3 regions of the Streptomyces sp. NPDC056479 genome follow, and region 3 is predicted to be linked to each of the others. Evidence: riboswitches for the same ligand, from Rfam matches in the RefSeq annotation. Region 3 holds a riboswitch; each other region holds the start of a gene.

Region 1 (7,852 bases), on a different contig from region 3:
CGAGCAGCGCGGCGCGTCCGGTGAGCCGGGAGCGCCGGGCCTGCCGCTTGGTCTGGGAGCGGTAGACACGGGCCGCGGTCTGCTCGCCGAGCAACCGGATCCTGGTCGCGGTGGAGAAACGGTCCCGGTCCTTGACGGCCATCGGCTCTCCGCCTCCCCTTTCACGTGCGTACGTCCCCGCACACGGTACGGGACCGAGTACGGGGACGTACGTACGACTGGCTAAGCCTTACCCAGGTGGGGTCAGCCGGGCTCAGCCCTTGAAGCGCGGGAAGGCGCTGCGGCCGGCGTACACCGCGGCGTCGTCGAGGATCTCCTCGATGCGCAGCAGCTGGTTGTACTTCGCGACGCGCTCGGAACGGGCCGGGGCGCCGGTCTTGATCTGGCCGCAGTTGGTGGCGACGGCCAGGTCGGCGATGGTGACGTCCTCGGTCTCACCGGAGCGGTGGGACATCATGCACTTGAAGCCGCTGCGCTGGGCGAGCTCCACGGCGTCGAGGGTCTCGGTGAGCGAACCGATCTGGTTCACCTTCACGAGCAGCGCGTTGGCGGCGCCGTCGTCGATGCCGCGGGCCAGGCGCTCCGGGTTGGTGACGAACAGGTCGTCGCCGACGATCTGCACCTTGTCGCCGAGCTTGTCGGTGAGGACCTTCCAGCCGGCCCAGTCGTCCTCGAAGAGCGGGTCCTCGATGGAGACGAGCGGGTAGGCCGCCACGAGCTCCTCGTAGTACTCCGTCATCTCGGCGGCGGAGCGCTCCTTGCCCTCGAAGAGGTACTTGCCGTCCTTGTAGAACTCGGAGGCGGCGACGTCGAGCGCGAGGGCGATCTGCTCGCCGGGGGCGTAACCGGCTTCCTTGATGGCCTCGAGGATGAGGTCGAGGGCCTCGCGGTTGGAGCCGAGGTTCGGGGCGAAGCCGCCCTCGTCGCCGAGGCCGGTGGACAGGCCGCGGCTCTTCAGCACCTTCTTGAGGGTGTGGTAGACCTCGGTGCCCCAGCGCAGGGCCTCGGAGAAGGACTCCGCGCCGATCGGGGCGATCATGAACTCCTGGATGTCGACGTTGGAGTCCGCGTGGGATCCACCGTTGAGGATGTTCATCATCGGGACGGGGAGCAGGTGCGCGTTCGGGCCACCGAGGTAGCGGAACAGCGGGAGGTCGGAGGCCTCGGAGGCGGCGTGCGCGACGGCGAGCGAGACGCCGAGGATGGCGTTGGCGCCGAGCGAGCCCTTGTTGTCGGTGGCGTCCAGGTCGAACATCGCCTGGTCGATCAGGCGCTGCTCGGTGGCGTCGTAGCCGACCAGCTCCGGGCCGATCTGCTCGATGACGGCGAGGACGGCCTTCTCGACGCCCTTGCCCTGGTAGCGGTTGGGGTCACCGTCGCGGAGCTCGATGGCCTCGAAGGCGCCCGTGGAGGCGCCGGACGGGACGGCGGCACGACCCGTGCTGCCGTCGTCGAGGCCGACCTCGACCTCGACCGTGGGGTTGCCTCGGGAGTCCAGGATTTCCCGGGCTACGACGACGTCGATGGACGGCACGAGCATCTCCTTCTTCGGATGTGACGCGGGTACGCAGACCGCGGTGGGTACTGCGAGACGAGCCTAACCGGCTCCGGGCGTTCGGCCAGCGGTCGACCGCCCCGTGGACAGAACCGAGAGTAAATTGTTTCCGAACGGAACAAAAACGATCCGCGCTCGGCCCCGTGTCCGGACCCGCGCTCGGACCCGCGCTCGGACCCGCACAAGAAAGAGCCCCGCCCCGGTGCGTACGGGGGAAAACGCACCGAGGCGGGGAGTTCGTGGGGACGGGGGTGGCCCTCACGACGCCTTCACTATGAGGTCCACGGATGTGAAGGCGCTGTGGTTCAGCTGTCGGCCGCGTAGTACCGCGGGCCGCCGGATGTCGCGGCCCGCCGCGCCGGCTTACTTCAGGTGCAGCTGCTGACCCGGGTAGATCAGGTTCGCGTCCTCGACGATGTCCTTGTTCAGCTTGAAGAGGTTCTCCCAGCCGCCCTTGACGTTCTTCTTCTCGGCGATCGAGCTGAGGGTGTCGCCCTTGACGACCTTGTACTCGCCGTCACCCTTCTTGACCTTCTTGCCGGTCGGGGTGGTGACGGTCTTGGTGCTCTTCTTGGCGGCCGGGCGGTCGGCGGAGCGGGAGGCCGACTGCTGCTCGGAGGAGCGGGTGGTGGTCTCGCTGCTCTGCGAGGAACCACTGGCGGAGGAGCCGTTGTAGGCGGCGCTCGACAGGCCGGTGCCGCAGTTCGGCCAGGCACCCTTGCCCTGGCCCGCGAGGACCTTCTCGCCTATCTCGATCTGCTGGGCCTTGGTGGCCTGGTCGGCGGTGGAGGCGTACTGGGTACCGCCGTACGCGGCCCAGGTGGAGGCGGAGAACTGCAGACCGCCGTAGTAGCCGTTGCCGGTGTTGATCGACCAGTTGCCGCCGGCCTCGCACTGGGCGACGGCGTCCCACTCGGAGGCGGTGGCGGCCGAGGCGCTGCCGGCGGCCATCAGCGGGGCGGCGACGGCGGCGGCACCGGTGACGCCGACGACGGCGATGGCGCGAGCGGCCTTGGACGGACGACGGTGCTTGCCCTTGCTGGAAAACAGCATGGTTGGATCCCCTCACCGACGCCTACGAGGTGAGCTGTCGGGTTCGGGCCGGTTGAGTTGCCCGGCCGCGCACGTTCGCCTCTCGGCTCCCGCTGCGCGACTTCACCCCGAGCCGGTTCCGGCCGTGCGGCCCCGAAGGACCTCAACTGCCGGACCCGGCGCAAACCTTGGGTCCCCCGCTCCTGCCTACGGCGCTTGACGCGACGACTGTTCCCGTACGGCCGCCGGCAGGATTCGGCGTGACGGCTGTCGGGGCTCGCACTGGTGGCGAGCGGTCATGACCGTAGACACGCGAATCGGGGAATTACAAAGACGATCAGGGCTTCTGAGATCTATCTCTCACTGCTTTCAAAACGGACATTACATGGCGAAACGTGACGCGAACTGCCGCTGTTTTTCGCCCTGTTCGACCATTATTCGGCAGGGACGTCCAGGGTCTGACCGGCGAAGATGTGGTTCGCGTCGGCGCCGATGGCCTTCTTGTTCGCGTCATACAGCGCGCGCCACCCGCCCTCGAGCTCAAGGGAGTCGGCGATGGAGGCGAGAGTGTCGCCGGGGCGGACGCTGTACGAGGCGTGGCGACCGGAGGACTTGACGGCGCCCTCGACGGCGGCGCTCTCGTCGGCGCTGGGGCCGCGATGACGCCCGGAGCCGGCCGCCGCGTCGTCGATCGACCCGGTGTCGACAAGGCTCCAGGAGCCCGCATCCTGCTCAGAGTTGTCCTGATTGTCGCTCTTGGGGGTCTCTATGGGAGAGCTGTCCGGCGACTGTGAGGCTTCCGAGTCGGGTGACGCATCGGACTTCGCAGACTTGTCGGCCGAAGCGGACGATGAGGGCGAAGACGAGGAATTATCGGGCGATTCGGACGAAGCGTCGGATGAGTCGCTCGGCGAGTTCGAGGCATCGCCGGACGAGGCCGACGCGCCGGAGGACTCGGAATCACTCGATGAATCAGATGAACCCGACGAGCTGGACGAGCTGGACGACTTGGGCGAATCGAGCAATCCGGAGGATCCGGACACCTCGGAGGGCGAGTCCTCCGCCACCCCGGTGTCGAGGTCGACCGAGCCGGACGCCTTGGTGAGCCCGTTGAGCACCGCACAGGTGCCCCAGGGGCTGGTCCCCCGGTCCGCCAGGACGTCCTGCGCCACGGCGATCTGCTGCGAGCGGCTGGCCAGGTCGGGGGTGGAGGCGTAGTCGAGGCCGCCGAACTTCTCCCAGTCGTCCTGGGTCAACTGGAGTCCGCCGTACCGCCCGTTGCCGGTGTCGGCGCTCCAGGAGCCGCCGCTCTCGCACTCGGCGACCTTGTCCCACACATTGCCGTCGGCCGCGCTGGCGCCCGAGGCACCGAGGAGCGGGATGGCGATGGCGGAACCGGTCACCCCGGCCGCGACGAGAAGAGCCGGAGCCTGACGAGGGCGACGGTGACGACCGTTCCCGGAGAGCATGCGGGCGCCTTTCACGAGACAGCAGTGACTGTGGCGCGTGAAACCTGGGCGCCTTGTTGATCCGTGAACGTATAGGCAGACGATCACTTGTCACAAGTTAATGCCGCGTAGATCACGTGAAGATCACAGACTTGAGCGCATGTCACGTTCGCGAGGGCGGACAGACTCACCCAAGCGGGGTGAACTCCACCGGAAGAGTGCGCAGTCCGCGCATGATCAGTCCGCCGCGCCATCTCAACTCCCCCGGATCCGCCGCGAGTCGGAGGTCCGGGAGGCGGGTGAGGAGCGTGCCGAGGGCGGTCTGGCCCTCCAGACGGGCGAGCGGGGCGCCGAGGCAGTAGTGGATGCCGTGGCCGTAACCGAGGTGCTGGTTGTCACGGCGGCCCAGGTCCAGGACGTCCGGGTGGCCGAACCGCGCCGGGTCGCGGTCGGCGGCGGCCAGGACGACGAGGACGGCGTCGCCGGCCGCGATCTGCTGCCCGCCGATGGTGAGCGGCTCGGTGGCGAACCGCCAGGTGGCGAGCTCGACGGGGCCGTCGTAGCGCAGGAGTTCCTCGACGCCGGTCTCGAGGAGGGCGGTGTCGTGGGCGGCCAGGGAGGACTGGAGACGGGCGCGCTGCTCGGGGTGGGTGAGCAGGGCGTAGGTGCCGTTGCCGATGAGATTGACGGTTGTCTCGAAACCGGCGAACAGCAGGATGAAGGCCATGGCCGCGGCCTCGTTCTCGGTGAGGTGCTCACCGTGGTCGGAGGCGCGGATCAGGCCCGAGATGAGGTCCTCCCCGGGGTCGGGGGTGGCGGGGAGTGCCTCGCGCTTGCGGTGGATGAGGTCGGCCAGATACCCGCGCATCTTCTTCACCGACCGCGCGACCCCGCCCCTCGGGCCGCCCTGGTGCCGGATCATCATGCCCGCCCAGTCCCGGAAGTCGTCCTGGTCCTCGCGGGGGACGCCGAGCAGGTCGCAGATGGCGTAGATGGGGAGCGGGAAGGCGAACTCATGGATCAGGTCGGCACTCCCTTTCCGCGCGAACTGGTCGATGAGGTGGTCCGTGAGCTCCTGCACCCGGGGGGCGAACTCGGCGACCCTGCGGGGCGTGAAGGCCTTGGAGACGAGCCGGCGGAGCCTGGTGTGGTCCGGCGGGTCGATGTTGAGCAGATGCGTCATCAGCTCGGCCTTGCGTTCCCCCGGGATACCGGTCTTGCCCTTGGCGTGCGCGGGCTCGTCATGGTGAGCCGGGTTCTTGGAGAGCCGGGGGTCGGCGAGGGTCTGCTTGGCGTCGGCGTACCGGGTGACCAGCCAGGCCTCCACCCCGCTGGGCAGCCGGGTCCGGTGCACGGGGGCGTGCTCACGGAGCCAGGCGTACGCGGGGTAGGGGTCGGTGGCGAACTCCCAGGTGAAGAGCTCGGGGGCCGCGGGGGTGGGGGTCGGGGGGTGGGGCTGGTTGGTCACTCCTTGACGGTAGCTGGCGGGTTGGGGGATTTGCCGAGGGGGCGGGAAGCGGGGGCCGTCTGGGGGGAGTGCGAAGGCGAGGGGGCCGGGAAACGAGGGTTCTGCTGAGGGCGCGGGGAAGCGGGGAGTCCGGCGAGGGCGGGGGACGCTACTGGGCGCCGAGGCCTTCAACGGCTCGCACCGCGTCCCGGTAGGCGCGTGCCGCCACCCGCAGGGCCGCCTCCGGGTCCACCCCGGCCGCCTCCGCTCTGACCGCCATCGCCAGCAGCTCGTACCCGAGGCCCTCGCCCGTCGGCAGCGGCACCTCAAGGCCCGCCGTCCGCACCCGGGACGCCAGCTTCGCCGCGAGGGCGAGTCCCGGCTGGCCGAGGGGGATGCCCTCCGTCACCGACTCGCGCTGCTTCTCCACCGCCTTGGTGCGCAGCCAGTGCTCCTTGACCTCCTCGGGGGTCGTCGCCGTCTCGTCGCCGAAGACATGGGGGTGGCGGTGGATGAGCTTGGTGACGATGCCGCCGGCCACGTCGTCGATGGAGAAGGGGGCCTCCGGGTCCTCCTCCGCTATACGGGCGTGGAAGACGACCTGGAGGAGGACATCGCCCAGTTCCTCGCGGAGTTCGTCGCGGTCGCCGTCCTCGATCGCCTCGACGAGTTCGTAGGCCTCCTCGATGCCGTACTTCGCCAGGCCCTTGTGGGTCTGCTGGGAGGACCACGGGCACTCGGTGCGGATGCGGTCCATGACCTGGACGAGGTCGAGGAGACGGGCGCCGGGCAGGTCGTAGGAGGCAGGGAGCAGTTCCAGGTCCGGCATCTGGACGCGGCCGGTGCCGGCGAGGCGGGCGAGGCCGTCGGTGAGTGCGGGCTCGCCCTCTCCGGTCGCCACGACCACGGCCGTGCGGCCGCCGGCGCACGCCTCGATCAGGTCCTGGGCGGTCGGGGCGGCCTCGTCGACGCTGATCCCGGCCTCGCGCAGATACGGCAGCTGCGGATGCGCGCCGTCCGCGCACAGCACACGGTCGGCGGAGTGCAGCACCTGCCACGCGGGCCAGGACAGCAGGCCGGGGGCGACGCGGTGGCTGGTGGTGAGCAGGACGATGCGGCCGGGGGCGGCGGCTTCGGGACTGGTTGCGTTCACGATCCGAACGTAACCCAAGCGACCGACGACCCCCGGAGTTATCCACAGGCCGGGCGGGACAGCCCGGCGGTCACATCGTCTGCGGCGTCCCCGCCGCCGTCACCTCGCGCACCCACGGCGTCTTGGCGTCGGCCCGGCTGCTCTTCTGGACGTCCCAGGTGCCGTAGCGCGGGTTGAGGTCGATGTCGAGCCTCTTGGACGCCTCGGCCAGCGCGTTCCAGAAGGCGGGCTTGCCGGTGTCGGTGCCGAGGCTGGTGGCGAGTTTCTGGGCCTCGAGCTGGAGGCGCAGGTTCTCGTCGAGGCGCTGCGGCGGGATGCCGTACTGCTGGAGCCAGGCGGCTTCCAGGGCCTTGGCGCCGCCGACCTGGTCCTCCAGTTCGCCGCGCATCCCCTGGATCTCCTTGCGGGTGACGCTCACGCCCGCGTCCTGAGCGGCCTCGTGCAGGACCTCGTCGAGGACCATGTTGTGCAGGACGTCGCGCGGGAGGCTGCCGGACTTGGCGATGACCTGCGCGTACGCGGCCTCGTCCGGCACGGCCGCGCGCTGTGCCGCGCGGACCTCGCTCACCCTGTTCTCCAGCTGCGAGACGGTGATCCGCTGGCCGCCGACGACGGCGGCCGCACCGGGGTGCGCGTCGGATCCGCAAGCGGTGAGCAGGGGCGCCGCGACGATCACGGCGGAGAGCAGGAGCGCGGTACGACGGCGGCGGTGCAAGGAGACCTCCCGAGGAGAGCTTGTGCGACGGTGCACAAAGTCTTGCGGTGATCGATGGTAGGCAGTGGGCAGGCTCTGGCCAACCCATTGGACCAACGATTCACCAGGACTTCGGGCACCGCCGCACCTCGCCGTACGGGGGTCAGCCCCTGATGGCCAACGGTCCGTCCCAGGCGTCGCGGTCCACGGTGATCGTGCAGCCGCTCCGAGCCGCAGTAGCCGCTGCGGTACGTCCTGGCGCGCGGTGCGCTAGCCGCGCACCTGCCCCAGCCACTGCAGGGTCCGCCTTACCTCCGCAGCGACCGGGTGGCCGGGGCCGTGCCTGCGCTCCACGTCGATCAGCAGGCGGGCCAGGGTGTCGTGGGCGGCGGGCCGGTCGCCCAGCGCGAGCAGGAGGTGGCCGATGCGGCGGCGGACGTCGTGGGCGAGCTCGGGGTCGCCGGAGACGTACTGGTTCTCGTAGTACGGCAGCAGCGCGCGGTACTGGGCGAGCGCGGCCGCC
Region 2 (7,852 bases), on a different contig from region 3:
CCCAAGCCGTTCATGGTGACGGGCGCGATCCTCGCAGCCGGAGGCCTGTCCTGGCTGACCCTGACCGATGTCGACTCCACCTACCTCGGCAGCATCCTCGGGCCCATGCTCGTCTTCAGCCTCGGCATGGGCATGGAGTTCGTGTCCCTGACCCTGATGGCGCTGTCCAACGTGACCGTCCAGGAGACGGGCGCCGCCTCCGGGCTGCTCAACGCCACACAGCAGGTGGGCGGTTCCCTCGGGCTGTCCATCCTGGTCACGACGTTCGGTACGGCCAGCAACAACGAGGCCGACAAACAGATCCCCGCGTTCCTGTCCCAGGCGACCCCGCTGGAACGGCTGCGCTTCGAACGTACCGGGCAGCTCCCGGCGCAGTACGCCGACGAGATCCTCACCTCGGGCGTCTCCGCCGCCTTCATCGCGGCCGCGATCTTCACCGGGATCGCCGCGGTGATCGCCCTGCTCGTCATCCAGGTCCGCCCTTCGGACCTGGAGCGGCTGCAGGGCGGCGGGATGCCGACTCCCTGACTCGACGTCTGTCGTTGGCACACCCGTCACCCGGCGCTCTTACTGTGCGCGCCATGAGAAGAATTACGATCATGGTCAGTGCCGCGGTGCTGACCGTCGGCCTCGCGTCCCCCGCCGTGGCCGACCGCGGTGGGCAGGACTTCGGCCGGGCCACGCTGACCGGCTTCGCGTCGCTGCCCGCCGAGACGTTCGTGCCGGGCAGCGAGCCGTCCGGCTCCGCCATCGGTGCGGGCCCCTTCAACGGAATCGCGGCGCCGTTCGCGCACCAGCCGGTGCAGGGCTTCAGCGGTGTCGTGAACCGGCGTGACGGCACCTTCGACGTGCTGTCGGACAACGGCTACGGCAACAAGGCCAACAGCGCCGACTTCCAGCTGCGCGTCCACCGCATCAAGCCGGACACGCGGACCGGCGAGGTCAAGGTGCTCGGCGGGTTCAACCTGAGCGACCCCGACCGCCACGTGTCGTTCCCGCTGACGCGGGCCGACCGGGTGCTCACCGGCGCCGACTTCGACGTCGAGTCGATCCAGCGGATGCCCGATGGGACGTACTGGCTGGGCGACGAGTTCGGCCCCTGGCTGCTGCACTTCTCCGCCAAGGGCCGCCTCCTGGAGGCTCCCATCGCGCTCGACGGGGTGAAGGCGCCGGAGAACCCGTACCTGGACGGCGCCCAGCCGAACATAGCGAGCAGCAAGGGTTTCGAGGGCCTGGTCCGCTCCGTGGACGGCCGCCGTCTCTACCCGCTCCTCGAAGGCACCGTGAACGGGGACACCCCCGGCGATCTGCGGTTCAGCGAGTTCGACCTGCGCATGCGCGCGTACACCGGGAAGCGGTTCGTCTACCGCCTGGAGTCGACCGCGAACGCCATCGGGGACGCCATCGCCGTCGACCGGCACCGGTTCCTGGTCATCGAGCGCGATGGCGGGCAGGGCGACACGGCCAAGTTCAAGCGGATCTACCTCGCCGACACCCGGGACCGCAACGGCGACGGGCTGATGGACAAGACACTGGTCGCCGACCTGCTGGACATCGCCAACCCCAAGGGGCTCGGCGGCTTCGGGGAGACCTTCCGCTTCCCCTTCCAGACGATCGAGGACGTGAACCTCGTCGACGACCGGACGCTGGCCGTCCTGAACGACAACAACTTCCCGTTCTCCTCGGGCCGTACGGCCGGCCAGGCGGACGACAACGAGTTCATCACCATCCGGCTCGCGGAGCGACTGCACGCCGACAAGCGCGCGTTCCGCTGACCTCCGGGCGTGGCTGGACCGGTCGAGGGGGCGATCGGTCCAGCACACGGAACGACACATCCGGCGCCGCCATGGCGTACGAGGCCTTACGGGAGCACCAGCCGGTCATCACCTGGCGGGAGTTCGCCGGATTCGGCGCGACGCCGGGCATGCAGGCGCTCGACGCAGGCATCGGGCTGATCGACGATCAGATCACCCAACTGACCCAGGCCGCCCCGCCCTTGCTCCGCGCACTGCGCTCGGACGCCGCGGAGGCCTGAGGGGGCCCACCGGGCACCGCTCGCCCAGTCACCGGTGACAGTTCTCGCGCCGCGTCCGATGAGTGACTTGTGGGGACCGTGCAAGCGGCTGGTGCCCTTGATGTGTGACCACGTTCACCCTGATGTGGCGGAAAGTGATGAATTCCTTACGCAAGTGACGCGTAAAGGACGGTAACTCAGACAACGACCGTGGAGGCTTCGAGTGCGACCGTTCACTCTCAACTACGCGATATCCAGGGGGCTTCCGAGCGCGGTGATCCCCTATCACTTCGACGCGGCCAGGCAACTGAACGTTCTTCCCGACGGACGCCCCGCCGTCAGTGACCCGGACCTGATGCTCGCGGCCGGCACGACGACGTCCACCGCCGGGTCCGCGACCCACTTCGACGACTGACGGACCGGGCCGCGCATGACGGTTCTGATCCTCACGTCCGAGGAGGACGTGACCGCCGACATGGTGGTGGCCAGGCTGCACGGGACGGGAACGCCCGTGATGCGCCTGGACCCCGCCGACCTGCCGGGCAAGGCCGTGCTGTCCGCCGACTACGCCCACGGCGACTTCGACGGCCACCTGTCGGTCAACGGACACGTGCTCAGCATGGGCGGTCTGCGCTCCATCTGGGTGCGCAGGCCCGGCGAACCGGCCGCGCACGCGGCCGAGCCCTCACCTTGGCTGACCGCCGAGACCCGGCAGGCGCTGTACGGGATGCTCTACTCCGCCACCGCACGGTGGATGAACCATCCGCGCAACGCCGACCAGGCCCGGCTGAAGCCCTGGCAGCTGCGGGTCGCCCACGTCAGCGGCTTCGCCGTGCCGCCGACGGTCTTCACCACGGCACCCCGGCTGGCGCGGGAGTTCGCCGAGGAGTACCGGGACGTCGTGGTGAAGTCCGCCTCGGGGCCGCCGCCCGGTGAGCCGGCGCTGGCCCTGCCCACCACCCTCGTCGGCCCCGACGCGGACTTCTCGGCCGTCGCGGCCGGGCCCGCGCTGCTCCAGCGGTACGTCCGCAAACGGGCCGACATCCGCCTCACCAGCGTGGGTCCCCGGCTGTTCGCCGCACGCAAGGCCGCCGAACCCGACCAGGTCGACGGCCGCTACGGCGACACCGGGCACGGCTGGGAACCGGTTCCGGTCCCGGACCGCATCGGCAAGTCGGTGCACGAGTACGTCACTCTGGCCGGACTGGCGTACGCCGCCTTCGACTTCGCCGAGGACGAGGACGGCATCTGGTGGTTCCTGGAGTGCAACCAGAGCGGCCAGTTCGGCTTCGTCGAGCTGGAGACCGGGCAGCCCATCGCGGAGACGGTCGCCCTGTGGCTGGCGCAGCGCGGGGCGGAACGCCGCGGCGGGTGAGCCGGCCCGCACTACGTTGGGTCGGGCCAGGGACATACGGGCAACGGCGGGACGGGGAGGAAGACGCGATGACCACGCGGCGGACGATCGCTCCGGAGGAGATCGACACGCTGAATCTGGCCGATCCGCGGCTGCGCGCCGAGAGCGATCTGTCCGCCGTGTGGCACCACTTGAGGGAGCGTCGCCCCCTCCACAGCTGCCTCAGCACCCTGCCGCTCGCGCTGAAGGCCGCCTGAACTGCCCTGCGGCCTACGCGGCCAGTTCCTTGCGGATGCGGTCCAGCATGAACGCCGAGGATTCCTCGGCCCGTTCCTCCCAGGCGAAGACGCAGGCCGTGGCGACGCCGTCGACGTTCAGTTCGCGCAGCGTGCCGAAGAAGGCGTCCCAGTCGATCTCGCCCTGGCCGATGTCCAGGTGCTGGTGGATACGGGCAACGCACGACCACCCCGCCTCGAAGGAGACGGGGTGGTGATGGCCGGTCGACCGCTCAGGCGGGGCGTATCGCGCTGTGGATCGCCGCCTCGCCGGCGTAGTGGATCGACTCCTCGCGGATGATGGCCCCCGGCCCCGGGGCGTGGATCATCATGCCGTTCCCGGAGTAGATACCGACGTGCCCGGCATGGAAGAGCACCAGGTCACCGGGCTCCAGACGGGTCAGGGCGACCCCCTGGCCGGCGATCGCCTGCTCCTGAGCCGTGCGCGGGAGGCTGATGCCGGCGGCCTTCCAGGCTGCCTGGGTGAGGCCGGGGCCGTCGTATGCCTCCGGGCCGGTCGTGCCCGAGACGCAGGGCTTGCCGAGTTGGGCGCGGGCGAACTCCAGGGCGCGGATGGACCGGGTGTCCTGCGGCCCCGTCGAGGTGAGGGCGGGGTAGGCGCCGAGGGTCTGGTCCGTGACCGGGAGCGCGAGGACGTCGGCGATGGGGGCCGGCGCGGCCGCGGGCCAGGCCGTGGCGCCGGGCGGGACCGTGGTGAGGTCGGCGGCCGACTGCGCTTGCAGTGCCTGCCACTGTGCCTCGGGTGAGGGCTGGATCGGATCCGGCGTCGCGCTCCAGTTGTCAGCCGCGGGCAGGACCAGCGGCGCCGTGAGCGGATCGTTCTGCCGCGCGAGGTAGGTGGACAGCAACTGCCGGGCCCGGTCCAGCTTGCGCTGGTTCTGCTCCTTGGTCGTCCGCAGTGCGGAGCGCTGCTGCGGCTCGGCCGCCGGTGCGGTGTCCCAGGCCGTGTCCGGGGCGTTTCCGGCCGGGAGAGCGAGGACGGGCGGGATGACCTGGGTGGCCTGAAGGTCCGCTCCCGGTGCCGGCGGGGCGGGCGGCAGGGCGGCGATCGGGCCGGCGGTGAGCTCCGCGAGGGGAGCCGCGCCGATGGCCCGAGCGGACGTCGACTCGGCGGCCGGCCCGGCCGTGAGTTCCAGCGCCGGGCGGCCGGAGGAGTCCCGCGCCCGGTCGGGGCCGTCCAGCTCGCGCGGAGGCCGCTGCGGGGCGGGCCGGTCCGGCGTCCGGTCGCTCGGCAGCACCGCCGGCACGGTCGGACCCAGCTTTGCGCGTGCGACGTCGAACCACTGCCGGGTGACGCTGTCGAGTGCGGGGTCGCCGCCCCTGCTCTCGCCGGCCCGGGGCGCTGCGGCGGGCGAGGATCCGAAGTCCGCCGGCCGGGCGGCGCGCTTGCGCGGTCCCGTCGACGCCGCGCGGGTGGCGTTGAAGGTCCCCGAGTCGGTCTCGGCCCGGTCGTAGAGCGAGCTGATGCGTCGGCCGACCTCTTCACGGCTGGGCGTCTCGTCCGCCGCCGAGGGGGTGGCGCCCGCCGTCTGGCCGAGCAGGGCCACCGACGTGAGGGCCGCTGACGCGAGTGCGGAGTTGCGCATGCCGGGGAGGCTGAGAGCCCCCGGCCGCGCGGTGCCTTCCGGCGCCATGGGCGACGTACTCCTTCCTGATCCGCCTACCGAGTTAGCGGTGGGGGTACCCCCAGGCCGTTCAGGCTCTGGGGGAGGGTTCGGGCGGTTGTTCCGGAAGGTGTGCCCTACGGCCTGTGCCCCGAGGGGCAGTTGGCCGATTCACCCCAAGTTCGGTTGGGTCCCCGGCTCCAGTGAACCCTGCGGGCGCACCGGACTCGGCGGAAGCCGCGCGTCCCGGCGGGGTTCGCCGGAGATCGTCGTGCGGTCTGAGCCGTAACCTAGCCAACTTGTGCGCCTCCCGTGAAGGTTGAGGCGTTAAATGTCCGATACGTTTCTGTGACCTTCGACGCTTGCGCGGAGCGGGAGCCCGATTTACTGCGCGGTGCGTCTACGTCGCCACGCTTCGTAGTGATCCAGGACCGTTTCCTCGATCGGGCGGTAGGTGATGCCCAGTTCGCTCACACTGCGGCTGTTGTCCACCCGGAACCGGATGCCAAGGTGTTTGCGGATGTAATCCTGGCTCAGTCCGAAGGCCGGACCCAGGACGCGCACCGGCCAGTGCGGGAGCGCGGTGCGCGGGAGGCGGAGATCGCGGGGGTATCGGGTCCGCAGGATGCGGGACATCTCGTGGAACGACGTCATGGTCTCGGACGCCACGATGTAACGGCCCTTCGCGTCCGGGTTCTCGGCCGCCGCGATGTGCGCGTCGGCCACCTCCCGCACGTCCGCCGTGGTGAAGCTGAAGTCCGGTGCGCCGTAGAAGAAGTAGCCGTTGAACAGCTCCTGGAGCAGGAACAGACTGCCCGACTCCGAGGTGGGCGTGAGGGACGGACCCAGGATCAGGCCGGGGTTGACCGACACCATGCGCCAACGCCCCTGCGCGGCCTCCGCGTCCCACGCGGCGCGTTCGGCGACCGTCTTCGCGTAGTGGTACGGATTGTTCTCCACCGTGCTGGTGGTGTTGAAGTACCGCTCCGACAGCACCCCGTCGTCCATCTCCAGGACGTCCGCGTAGTCGCCGAAGATCGCGCCCACGGTCGAGGTCAGGACGAGCCTGTCCACCGTGGGCGTCCGCTCGATGGCCGCCAGCACATTGCGCGTGCCGAGCAGGGCCGGGTCGACCATGTCCCGGCGCCCGTCCTTGATCTTCTCCGGCATACGGAACGGCGACGCCACATGGAACACGGTCCGGCACGCCGTCATCGCCTCGTCGAAGGAACCCTCGGCCAGCAGGTCCGCCTCGAACAGCGACAGTTGCCCGGGGTGCGCCTCCTGCATCTCCCGCAGCGGCCGCACTTTGGCCGTGGCCGCCGAGCTCCGTACGGTGGCGTGCACCCGATGACCGCGCTCCAGCAGCCGCTTCACCAGATGACTGCCGACGAACCCGCTGCCACCGGTTACCAACACGGCCGTCGACCCGTCTGCGCCCACCCTCACTCCTTCGCCCGCGCGGAAGCCGGTCGATCACGGTAGCGGCGTTGCCCGTGCGGGGCCATGGCTGCGATGGAGCCCGATCGCTCGGGACGCCAAGGTCCTCGCCGCGGCCGGCGTCCGGCACCGCGTCGAGGTCACCAGCGCGGCAGTCGCAGTTCGTACTCCGGGTGGATCCGCCGCATGTAGCCGGTGTCGTCACGGGAGCGCACCCCCGAGTCGACGTACAGCCGGTGCAGCCGGTCGAGGGCGTCGTGGTCGAGGTCCACCCCCAGGCCGGGTCCGGTGGGGACCTCGACCGCCCCGTCGCGCAGCTCCAGGACGCCGGGGACGATCACGTCGTCGGCCGAGTTCCACGGGTAGTGCGTGTCGCAGGAGTGGTCGAGGCCGGGAATGGCCGACGCCACATGGGTCAGGGCCGCGAGGCTGATGCCCAGGTGCGAGTTGGAGTGCATCGACAGGGCGATGCCGAACGCCTCGCAGACGGCGGCCAGTTCACGGGTGCGGCGCAGTCCGCCCCAGTAGTGGTGGTCGGTCAGCAGGACTTGGATCGCGTTCTGCTCGATCGCCGGCTTCAGATGCTCCCAGGCGATCACACACATGTTGGTGGCAAGAGGGAGCGGCGCGTCGTTCGCGACCTCGGCCATGCCGGGGATGGTCGCGGTCGGGTCCTCCAGGTACTCCAGTACGCCGTCCAGCTCGCGTGCCACGTACCGCGAAGTCTCCACCGTCCAGGCCGTGTTGGGGTCCAGGCGCAACGGCAGGCCGGGGAAGGCCTCCGCCAGCGCCCTGATCGCCGCGATCGCCTCGTCCGGCGGGAAGACGCCGCCCTTGAGCTTGAACGAACGGAAGCCGTACCGCTGTTGCATCAGCCGGGCCTGCTCGACGATCCCGGCGGGATCGAGCGCCTCACCCCAGTCGTCGCCGACCGCCGGGCGGCCGTCGAGGGCGGGGTGTTGCGCCCACTTGTAGAAGAGGTACGCGGCGAAGGGCACCGAGTCCCGGACCCTGCCGCCGAGCAGATCGCTGACCGGACGGCCGAGCAGCCTGCCCTGGGCGTCGAGGCAGGCGACCTCCACCGCCGAGGTGGTCCAGCCGCGTTCGTGGGAACTGGGCACGGTGGGCAGCAGCGCTGCGTCGA
Region 3 (7,852 bases):
GGGCAGCGCCACCGGCTCCTGCTCCTGGCCGTCGTAGTTGGGCGTGAAGTCGACCGTGTCCTCTTCGATCGACTCGGTCATCAGGCTCGTCGCCTGGGCCTGCCGGCACTCGGTGTACCGCATGGCGGCCGGCGGGTCGTCGTTGCCCAGCGAGCCGAAGTTGCCGTGGCCGTCGACCAGCGGGACGCGCATCGAGAAGGGCTGGGCCATGCGCACCAGGGCGTCGTAGATCGACGCGTCGCCGTGCGGGTGCAACTTACCCATGACCTCGCCGATGACGCGGGCGCACTTCACATAGCCGCGGTCGGGGCGCAGGCCCATCTCGTTCATCTGGTAGACGATGCGGCGGTGCACCGGCTTGAGGCCGTCGCGAGCGTCCGGCAGGGCTCGGGAGTAGATGACCGAGTACGCGTACTCGAGGAAGGAGCCCTGCATCTCGTCGACGACGTCGATGTCGAGGATCTTCTCCTCGTACGAGTCGTCGGGCGGCGGGGTCTTCGTGCTGCGGCGGGCCATCGCTGCCGGCTCCTTGCTGAAGCGTTTGACGGACATGACGCGGACCATTGTGGACCGCGGCACTGACAACCACCGACCAGGACCCGATGTTGGCCTCCCGCACGGCGCGTGAGAAGTGTCGCCGACGGCCGGCCCCACTCGCGACCGAGGGGACCGATCGGGCAGCAACCGCCCAGGTCGACAGGGTTCTTGTCACGGGAAAGCGTGGCGTGCCGGGCGAGATCTCCCCGGCAGTCGCGACAACCGCCACCGGGACGGAACACCGCTCGGCGAGCGTCCCTCCGACGTCGTACTCAGGACTCCGAAGCCGCCCGCCCGCCGTGCGCCGACCCCTTTGGCAAGCTCACGCCACCAAACCGTTCACTCGCCGGAGTGATCGACAAGAGCCGTGCGAGCCCGCCGAAGGCGGGAAAGCGACAGGCTGTCCCCGCGGGGCGTTCCTGCGCCCCGCACACAGCCGCGCACCCAAGGCGTTCTGAACGGGAACTTCGCCGAGCCTTCGGACGCTGCATACAGTGGCAGGAACTCAAGCCGAACTGCTCGGCAGAACGCAGCGCACGCGACCGGAAGGACACCTTGCCCATGGGTCACACGGCCACACCGGAGGCACAATCCGGCGGCCTCACCGCGACGGAGCACCGCCTGGCCAACGGCCTGCGTGTGGTGCTCTCCGAGGACCACCTCACGCCGGTCGCCGCGGTCTGCCTCTGGTACGACGTAGGCTCCCGCCACGAGGTCAAGGGCCGTACCGGACTCGCCCACCTCTTCGAGCACCTGATGTTCCAGGGCTCGAGCAGTGTGAAGGGCACGGGGCACTTCGAGCTCGTCCAGGGCGCCGGTGGCTCGCCGAACGGCACCACCAGCTTCGAGCGCACCAACTATTTCGAGACCATGCCGGCCCACCAGCTGGAGCTCGCGCTGTGGCTGGAGGCCGACCGCATGGGCAGCCTCCTGGTGGCGCTCGACGAGGAGGGCCTGGAGAACCAGCGGGACGTCGTGAAGAACGAGCGCCGCCAGCGCTACGACAACGTCCCGTACGGCACCGCCTTCGAGAAGCTGACCGCGCTGTCGTACCCCGACGGACACCCGTACCACCACACACCGATCGGCTCGATGGCCGACCTGGACGCGGCCAGCCTGGAGGACGCCCGCGCGTTCTTCCGCACCTACTACGCGCCCAACAACGCCGTGCTGTCCATCGTCGGCGACATCGACCCCGAGCAGACGCTCGCCTGGGTCGAGAAGTACTTCGGCACCATCCCGTCGCACGACGGCAAGCCCGCCCCGCGCGACGGCTCGCTGCCCGAGGTCATCGGCGAGCAGCTGCGCGAGGTCGTCGAGGAGAACGTCCCGGCGCGCGCGATGATGGCCGCCTACCGCCTCCCGACGGACGGCACGCGCGAGTGCGACGCGGCCGACCTGGCGCTGACCGTGCTCGGCGGCGGCGAGTCCTCCCGCCTCTACAACCGGCTCGTGCGCCGCGACCGTACGGCCGTGGCGGCCGGCTTCGGCCTGCTGCGCCTGGCCGGTGCGCCCTCCCTGGGCTGGCTGGACGTGAAGACCTCCGGCGATGTCGAGGTCCCCGTCATCGAGTCGGCCGTCGACGAGGAGCTCGCCCGCTTCGCGCAGGAGGGCCCCACCGCCGAGGAGATGGAGCGCGCCCAGGCCCAGCTGGAGCGCGAGTGGCTGGACCGGCTCGGCACGGTCGCGGGCCGCGCCGACGAACTGTGCCGGTACGCCGTCCTGTTCGGCGACCCGCAGCTGGCGTTCACCGCGGTCAAGCGCGTCCTCGACGTCACCGCCGAGGAGGTCCAGGCGGTCGCCAAGGCACGGCTGCGTCCCGACAACCGCGCGGTGCTGGTGTACGAGCCGGTCGCCGCCGAGGACGAGGAACTGGACGCCGCCACCACCGACGAGAACGAGGAGTCGGCCCAGTGACCGAGCTCGCCAGCATGGAGTTCCACCCGCAGCCCCAGGCCGGCCAGGCCCGGCCCTGGGCGTTCCCGGCGCCCGAGCGCGGCAAGCTGGACAACGGCCTGACGGTCCTGCGCTGTCACCGCCCCGGCCAGCAGGTCATCGCCGTCGAGGTGCTCCTGGACACGCCCCTGGACGCCGAGCCCAAGGGCGTCGACGGCATCGCCACGATCATGGCGCGCGCCCTGTCCGAGGGCACCGACAAGCACACCGCAGAGGAGTTCGCCGCCGAGCTGGAGCGCTGCGGTGCCACGCTCGACGCCTACGCCGACCACTCCGGCGTCCGGGTCAGCCTCGAAGTGCCGGTCTCCCGTCTGGCCAAGGCGCTCGGCCTGCTCGCCGACGCGCTCAGGGCGCCCGCGTTCGACGACGCCGAGGTCGAGCGCCTGGTGCGCAACCGGCTCGACGAGATCCCGCACGAGCTGGCCAACCCCTCGCGCCGAGCCGCCAAGGAGCTCTCCAAGGAGCTGTTCCCGGCGACCTCGCGCATGTCCCGCCCGCGCCAGGGCACCGAGGACACCGTCGCCGGCATCGACTCCGCGGGCGTACGCGCCTTCTACGAGCGGCATGTACGCCCCGTGACCTCCACCGTCGTGGTCGTCGGCGACCTCACCGATGTCGACCTCGACGCGCTGCTCGGCGACACCCTGGGTGCCTGGACCGGCTCCCCGGCCGAGCCGCGGCCCGTCCCGCCGGTGACCGCGGACGACACCGGGCGCGTCGTCATCGTCGACCGCCCCGGCGCGGTCCAGACGCAGCTGCTGATCGGCCGTGTCGGCTCCGACCGGCACGACCGCGTGTGGCCCGCGCAGGTGCTCGGCACGTACTGCCTCGGCGGCACCCTCACCTCCCGCCTGGACAAGGTCCTGCGCGAGGAGAAGGGCTACACCTACGGCGTGCGCGCGTTCGGGCAGGTCCTGCGCTCCGCCCCGGACGGCACGGGCGCGGCGATGCTCGCCATCAGCGGCTCCGTCGACACCCCGAACACCGGCCCCGCGCTGGACGACCTCTGGAAGGTCCTGCGCGGTGTCGCCGCCGAGGGGCTGACCGACGCCGAGCGGGACTTCGCCGTGCAGAACCTCGTCGGGGTGGCGCCGCTGAAGTACGAGACCGCGGCCTCCGTGGCGAACACGCTGGCGGACCAGGTCGAGCAGCACCTGCCCGACGACTACCAGGCCACGCTGTACCAGCAGCTCGCCGCGACCGGCACCGTCGAGGCCACTGCCGCGGCCGTGAGCGCCTTCCCGGTGGACCGTCTGGTGACGATCCTCGTCGGCGACGCGGCCGAGATCCGGGAGCCCGTCGAGGCCCTCGGCATCGGCGAAGTCACCGTCGTGGCGGCCGAGTAGACGCGAGACGGCGCCACGCGCGCTGAGGGGCCCTGGTGACGCAAGAGTCACCAGGGCCCCTTTATGCCCGAATTGAGGAGAGGTTGCCTGTCTGGCCTGTGGGATGCGCTACAAAAGCCCTGATCCGTTTGGGGATTGAAAGATGCCCCGTTTAGCGTCTTCCGGGCTGTCCGTCAGGCAGTGCGCCGCAGCCGCGGCACCGGACAGCCATCGCCGAGTCCCCGTACGGCGCGAGCCAGGGGAGCCGGGGACCCATCGAAGTCCCTGGGGTGAATCGGACGCCCGCGCCTGTGCGAGGGGGTCCGTAGGAGACCTTCCTGCTCCGAACCCGTCAGCTAACCCGGTAGGCGAGAAGGAAGGAAAGGACCAGCCACTACATGGCGTTCACCTGCGCCACCGGGAAGAACCGCCCCACCGGGAAGCACCGCCGGCCCAGCCGGTTCGAGCGCACCACCGCCCGCGCTGCCGGCGTCGCCGCGCTCACCGCCACCGGTGTCATAGGCACCCTGGCCGCTCCGGCGCTCGCCGCCGAACCCGCCGCGGAGCAGACCGGCCTCATACCCGCCATCACCGTCGAGAACTCGATCGCCGACCAGCTCGACGCCCAGGCCGCCGCCCAGGAGCGGGCCGCCAAGGAGGCCGCCGCCGCGAAGAAGGCCGCCGAGGAGGCCGCGCGTCTGAAGGCGGCCGAGAAGGCCAAGAAGGAGCGGGAGGCCAAGGAGCGCGCCGCTCGCGAGGCCGAGCGCAAGCGCCTGCTGTCCTACGTCGCCCCGATCGCGGGCTCGTACGTCTCCACCGGCTACAAGGCCGGCGGAGCCGTCTGGTCCTCCGGCAGCCACACCGGCATCGACTTCCACGCCGCCAGCGGCACCACCGTCCACGCGGTCGCCTCCGGCAAGGTCGTCGAGGCCGGCTGGGGTGGGGCGTACGGCAACAACATCGTGATCAAGATGAACGACGGCACGTACACCCAGTACGGCCACCTGTCGTCCATCGGCGTCTCGGTCGGCCAGACCGTCACGCCCGGCCAGCAGATCGGCCTGTCGGGCGCCACCGGCAACGTCACCGGGCCGCACCTGCACTTCGAGGCCCGCACGACGCAGGAGTACGGCTCCGACATCGACCCCGTCTCCTACCTGCGCTCGCACGGCGTGAACATCTGACGCCACCGGCGCACCTCCCCGAAGCCCCGGCTCCCGAGCCGGGGCTTTCGGCGTTTCCGACCCTGATCCGCTGACCAAAAAATATCCATGGATTCCGGCCCTCCGTCGGAAATTCTGGCCGGTTGCAATAGAGTCACTGCGAACACGTCATTCGTCGACGTTTCACGGGGATTAAGCGGAGGTCGGTCATGCGTATTCCGGCGCATTCGGTGTGCACGGCGATCCGGGACGACATCGTGGCCGGTGTCTACGAGCGTGGCGGCCGACTCACCGAGGAAGTCCTCGCCCGCCGTTACGGCGTCTCCCGCGTCCCCGTCCGGGAGGCCCTGCGCACCCTGGAGGCGGAGGGCTTCGTGGTGACCCGGCGGCACGCGGGCGCGTGCGTCGCCGAACCGACCGAGCAGGAGGCCGCCGACCTGCTGGAGATGCGCACCCTCCTGGAACCGCTCGGCGCCTCCCGGGCCGCCCAGCGGCGCACCGAGGCCCATCTGAAGGTCCTGCGCGGCCTGGTAAGGCTGGGGCAGGAGCGGGCCAGGCGCGGAAACAGCGAGGATCTGCGCTCCCTGGGCAGCTGGTTCCACGAGACGCTGGCCCAGTCCTCCGGCAGCCCCGGCCTGTCCTCGGTGCTGACCCAACTACGCCACAAGGTCGCCTGGATGTACGCCGTGGAGGCACCCGTCAACCCCGTCGAGTCCTGGACCGAGCACGGCGCGATCGTGGACGCGGTGGCGCGCGGCGACGGCGAACGCGCCCGCGCGGTCACGGCGCTGCATATCGAACGGTCGCTGTCCTCGCACCGCCTGCGGTTCGGCTCCGGCGGCGAGCGCGCGGAGCGTGTGAGGAATTCGCAACATCCCGTAAACATGCCGAGCCTGCGGCATTAACACAGGCGCCGTATACAAAGAGGGAAAGAAATGGGCGGGGATTATTTATGCTGCCCGTGATCGGGAAATGCGAAGGGCTCGCCCGATAATTCGAGCGAGCCCTTCAGGTGTGCGCGGTGACGTCTTAGAAGCGACGAGCCGCGCGAACGACAATCGAGGCGGCTCAGACCGTCTCGGGCAGTTCCTCGAGACCCTCGGCGACCAGCTTCGCCAGTCGCTCGAGGGCCGCGTCCGCGCCCTCGGCGTCGGAGGCGAGGACGATCTCCTCGCCGCCCTGGGCGCCCAGGCCCAGAACGGCCAGCATGGAGGCCGCGTTGACGGGGTTGCCGTCAGCCTTGGCGATCGTCACCGGGACGCCTGTGGCCGTGGCGGCTCGGACGAAGATGGAGGCGGGGCGGGCATGAAGGCCCTCGGCCCAGCCGACGTTGACGCGGCGCTCAGCCATGTGATGCTGCCCTTCGGTTCTCAGGGTTGTCTAGACCAGTTTCCCACACCCGTGAAGCATGCCGGAACGGGACGGACGTCCCGCCCTTCGGTGACCTTCGGGTCGCGGCCTCGACCCGACGTTCGTCCTCCACAGACTGCCTCGCGCCGTTGTCGTACGCGAGCCGTACTCTGGGCCCCATGCAGAGCGCCTCGGACAGGCACGAGTACCCCGCCCACTGGGAAGCCGACGTGGTGCTGCGCGACGGCGGCACCGCGCGCATCCGCCCCATCACCGTTGATGACGCCGAGCGCCTGGTCAGCTTCTACGAGCAGGTGTCGGACGAGTCGAAGTACTACCGCTTCTTCGCGCCCTACCCGCGACTGTCCGCCAAGGACGTCCACCGCTTCACGCACCACGACTTTGTGGACCGGGTGGGACTCGCGGCCACGGTGGGCGGCGAGTTCATCGCCACCGTACGCTACGACCGGATCGGCGCCGACGGAATGCCCGCGTCCGCGCCCGCCGACGAGGCCGAGGTCGCCTTCCTCGTCCAGGACGCCCACCAGGGGCGCGGCGTCGCCTCCGCCCTGCTCGAACACATCGGCGCGGTCGCGCGCGAGCGGGACATCCGCCGGTTCGCCGCCGAGGTGCTGCCCGCCAACACCAAGATGATCAAGGTGTTCACCGACGCCGGGTACACACAGAAGCGCAGCTTCGAGGACGGCGTCGTACGCCTGGAGTTCGACCTGGAGCCGACCGACCGCTCGCTCGCCGTGCAGTACGCGCGCGAGCAGCGCGCCGAGGCCCGGTCCGTGCAGCGGCTGCTGGTGCCCGGCTCGGTCGCCGTCATCGGCGTGGGCCGCACGCCCGGCGGGGTGGGCCGCAGCGTCCTCGGCAACATCAAGGACGCCGGGTTCACGGGGCGGCTGTACGCCGTGAACAGGGCGTTCCCGGAGGACCTCAAGGAGTTCGACTCGGTGCCGGCGCAGCGTTCCGTGCGGGAGATCGAGGAACAGGTCGACCTCGCCGTGGTCGCCGTGCCGGCCGCCCTCGTCCCCGAGGTCGTCGCCGAGTGCGGCGAGCACGGCGTGCAGGGCCTGGTCGTGCTCTCCGCGGGCTACGCCGAGAGCGGGCCCGACGGGCGCGAGCGCCAGCGCGAACTCGTACGGCAGGCACGCGCGTACGGCATGCGCATCATCGGCCCGAACGCCTTCGGGATCATCAACACCTCCGCCGACGTACGGCTGAACGCCTCGCTCGCGCCCGAGATGCCCCGTCCCGGCCGGATCGGGCTGTTCGCGCAGTCCGGCGCGATCGGGATCGCGCTGCTGTCCCGGCTGCACCGGCGCGGCGGCGGGGTCACCGGGGTCACGGGCGTGTCGACCTTCGTGTCGTCCGGCAACCGCGCCGACGTGTCCGGCAACGACGTCCTGCAGTACTGGTACGACGACCCGGACACCGACGTCGCGCTGATGTACCTGGAGTCCATCGGCAACCCACGCAAGTTCACCCGCCTCGCCCGGCGCACGGCGGCGGCGA

The links. A riboswitch is a leader RNA that binds a small molecule or an ion and turns the genes downstream of it on or off. The one in region 3 is predicted to bind cyclic di-AMP.
Region 1: linked by a shared signal. The riboswitch ahead of ACFQ6S_RS23895 (transglycosylase family protein) and the one ahead of ACFQ6S_RS16095 (M23 family metallopeptidase) in region 3 are both predicted to bind cyclic di-AMP.
Region 2: linked by a shared signal. The riboswitch ahead of ACFQ6S_RS35975 (NlpC/P60 family protein) and the one ahead of ACFQ6S_RS16095 (M23 family metallopeptidase) in region 3 are both predicted to bind cyclic di-AMP.

The regions. Positions count from the first base shown of each region.
Region 1 is NZ_JBHTRZ010000006.1:100,909-108,760, forward strand. Features, by position in the region: gene ACFQ6S_RS23885 (septum formation initiator family protein) at 1-142, opposite strand, end outside; gene eno (phosphopyruvate hydratase) at 254-1,540, opposite strand; gene ACFQ6S_RS23895 (transglycosylase family protein) at 1,919-2,608, opposite strand; cyclic di-AMP (ydaO/yuaA leader) riboswitch at 2,613-2,812, opposite strand; gene ACFQ6S_RS23900 (transglycosylase family protein) at 3,022-4,056, opposite strand; gene ACFQ6S_RS23905 (cytochrome P450) at 4,223-5,503, opposite strand; gene ACFQ6S_RS23910 (nucleoside triphosphate pyrophosphohydrolase) at 5,652-6,635, opposite strand; gene ACFQ6S_RS23915 (SurA N-terminal domain-containing protein) at 6,706-7,350, opposite strand; gene ACFQ6S_RS23920 (protein kinase) at 7,600-7,852, opposite strand, start outside.
Region 2 is NZ_JBHTRZ010000011.1:45,281-53,132, reverse strand. Features, by position in the region: gene ACFQ6S_RS36010 (MFS transporter) at 1-528, shown strand, start outside; gene ACFQ6S_RS36005 (esterase-like activity of phytase family protein) at 582-1,775, shown strand; gene ACFQ6S_RS36000 (hypothetical protein) at 1,847-2,035, shown strand; gene tgmA (putative ATP-grasp-modified RiPP) at 2,238-2,429, shown strand; gene tgmB (ATP-grasp ribosomal peptide maturase) at 2,445-3,389, shown strand; gene ACFQ6S_RS35985 (hypothetical protein) at 3,458-3,625, shown strand; partial or broken gene ACFQ6S_RS35980 (TIM barrel protein) at 3,639-3,821, opposite strand; gene ACFQ6S_RS35975 (NlpC/P60 family protein) at 3,877-5,298, opposite strand; cyclic di-AMP (ydaO/yuaA leader) riboswitch at 5,307-5,511, opposite strand; gene ACFQ6S_RS35970 (NAD-dependent epimerase/dehydratase family protein) at 5,653-6,711, opposite strand; gene ACFQ6S_RS35965 (glucarate dehydratase family protein) at 6,849-7,852, opposite strand, start outside.
Region 3 is NZ_JBHTRZ010000003.1:1,029,356-1,037,207, reverse strand. Features, by position in the region: gene ACFQ6S_RS16110 (DNA topoisomerase (ATP-hydrolyzing) subunit A) at 1-516, opposite strand, end outside; gene ACFQ6S_RS16105 (M16 family metallopeptidase) at 1,099-2,454, shown strand; gene ACFQ6S_RS16100 (M16 family metallopeptidase) at 2,451-3,839, shown strand; cyclic di-AMP (ydaO/yuaA leader) riboswitch at 4,041-4,203, shown strand; gene ACFQ6S_RS16095 (M23 family metallopeptidase) at 4,217-5,002, shown strand; gene ACFQ6S_RS16090 (GntR family transcriptional regulator) at 5,191-5,886, shown strand; gene ACFQ6S_RS16085 (HPr family phosphocarrier protein) at 6,050-6,331, opposite strand; gene ACFQ6S_RS16080 (GNAT family N-acetyltransferase) at 6,511-7,852, shown strand, end outside.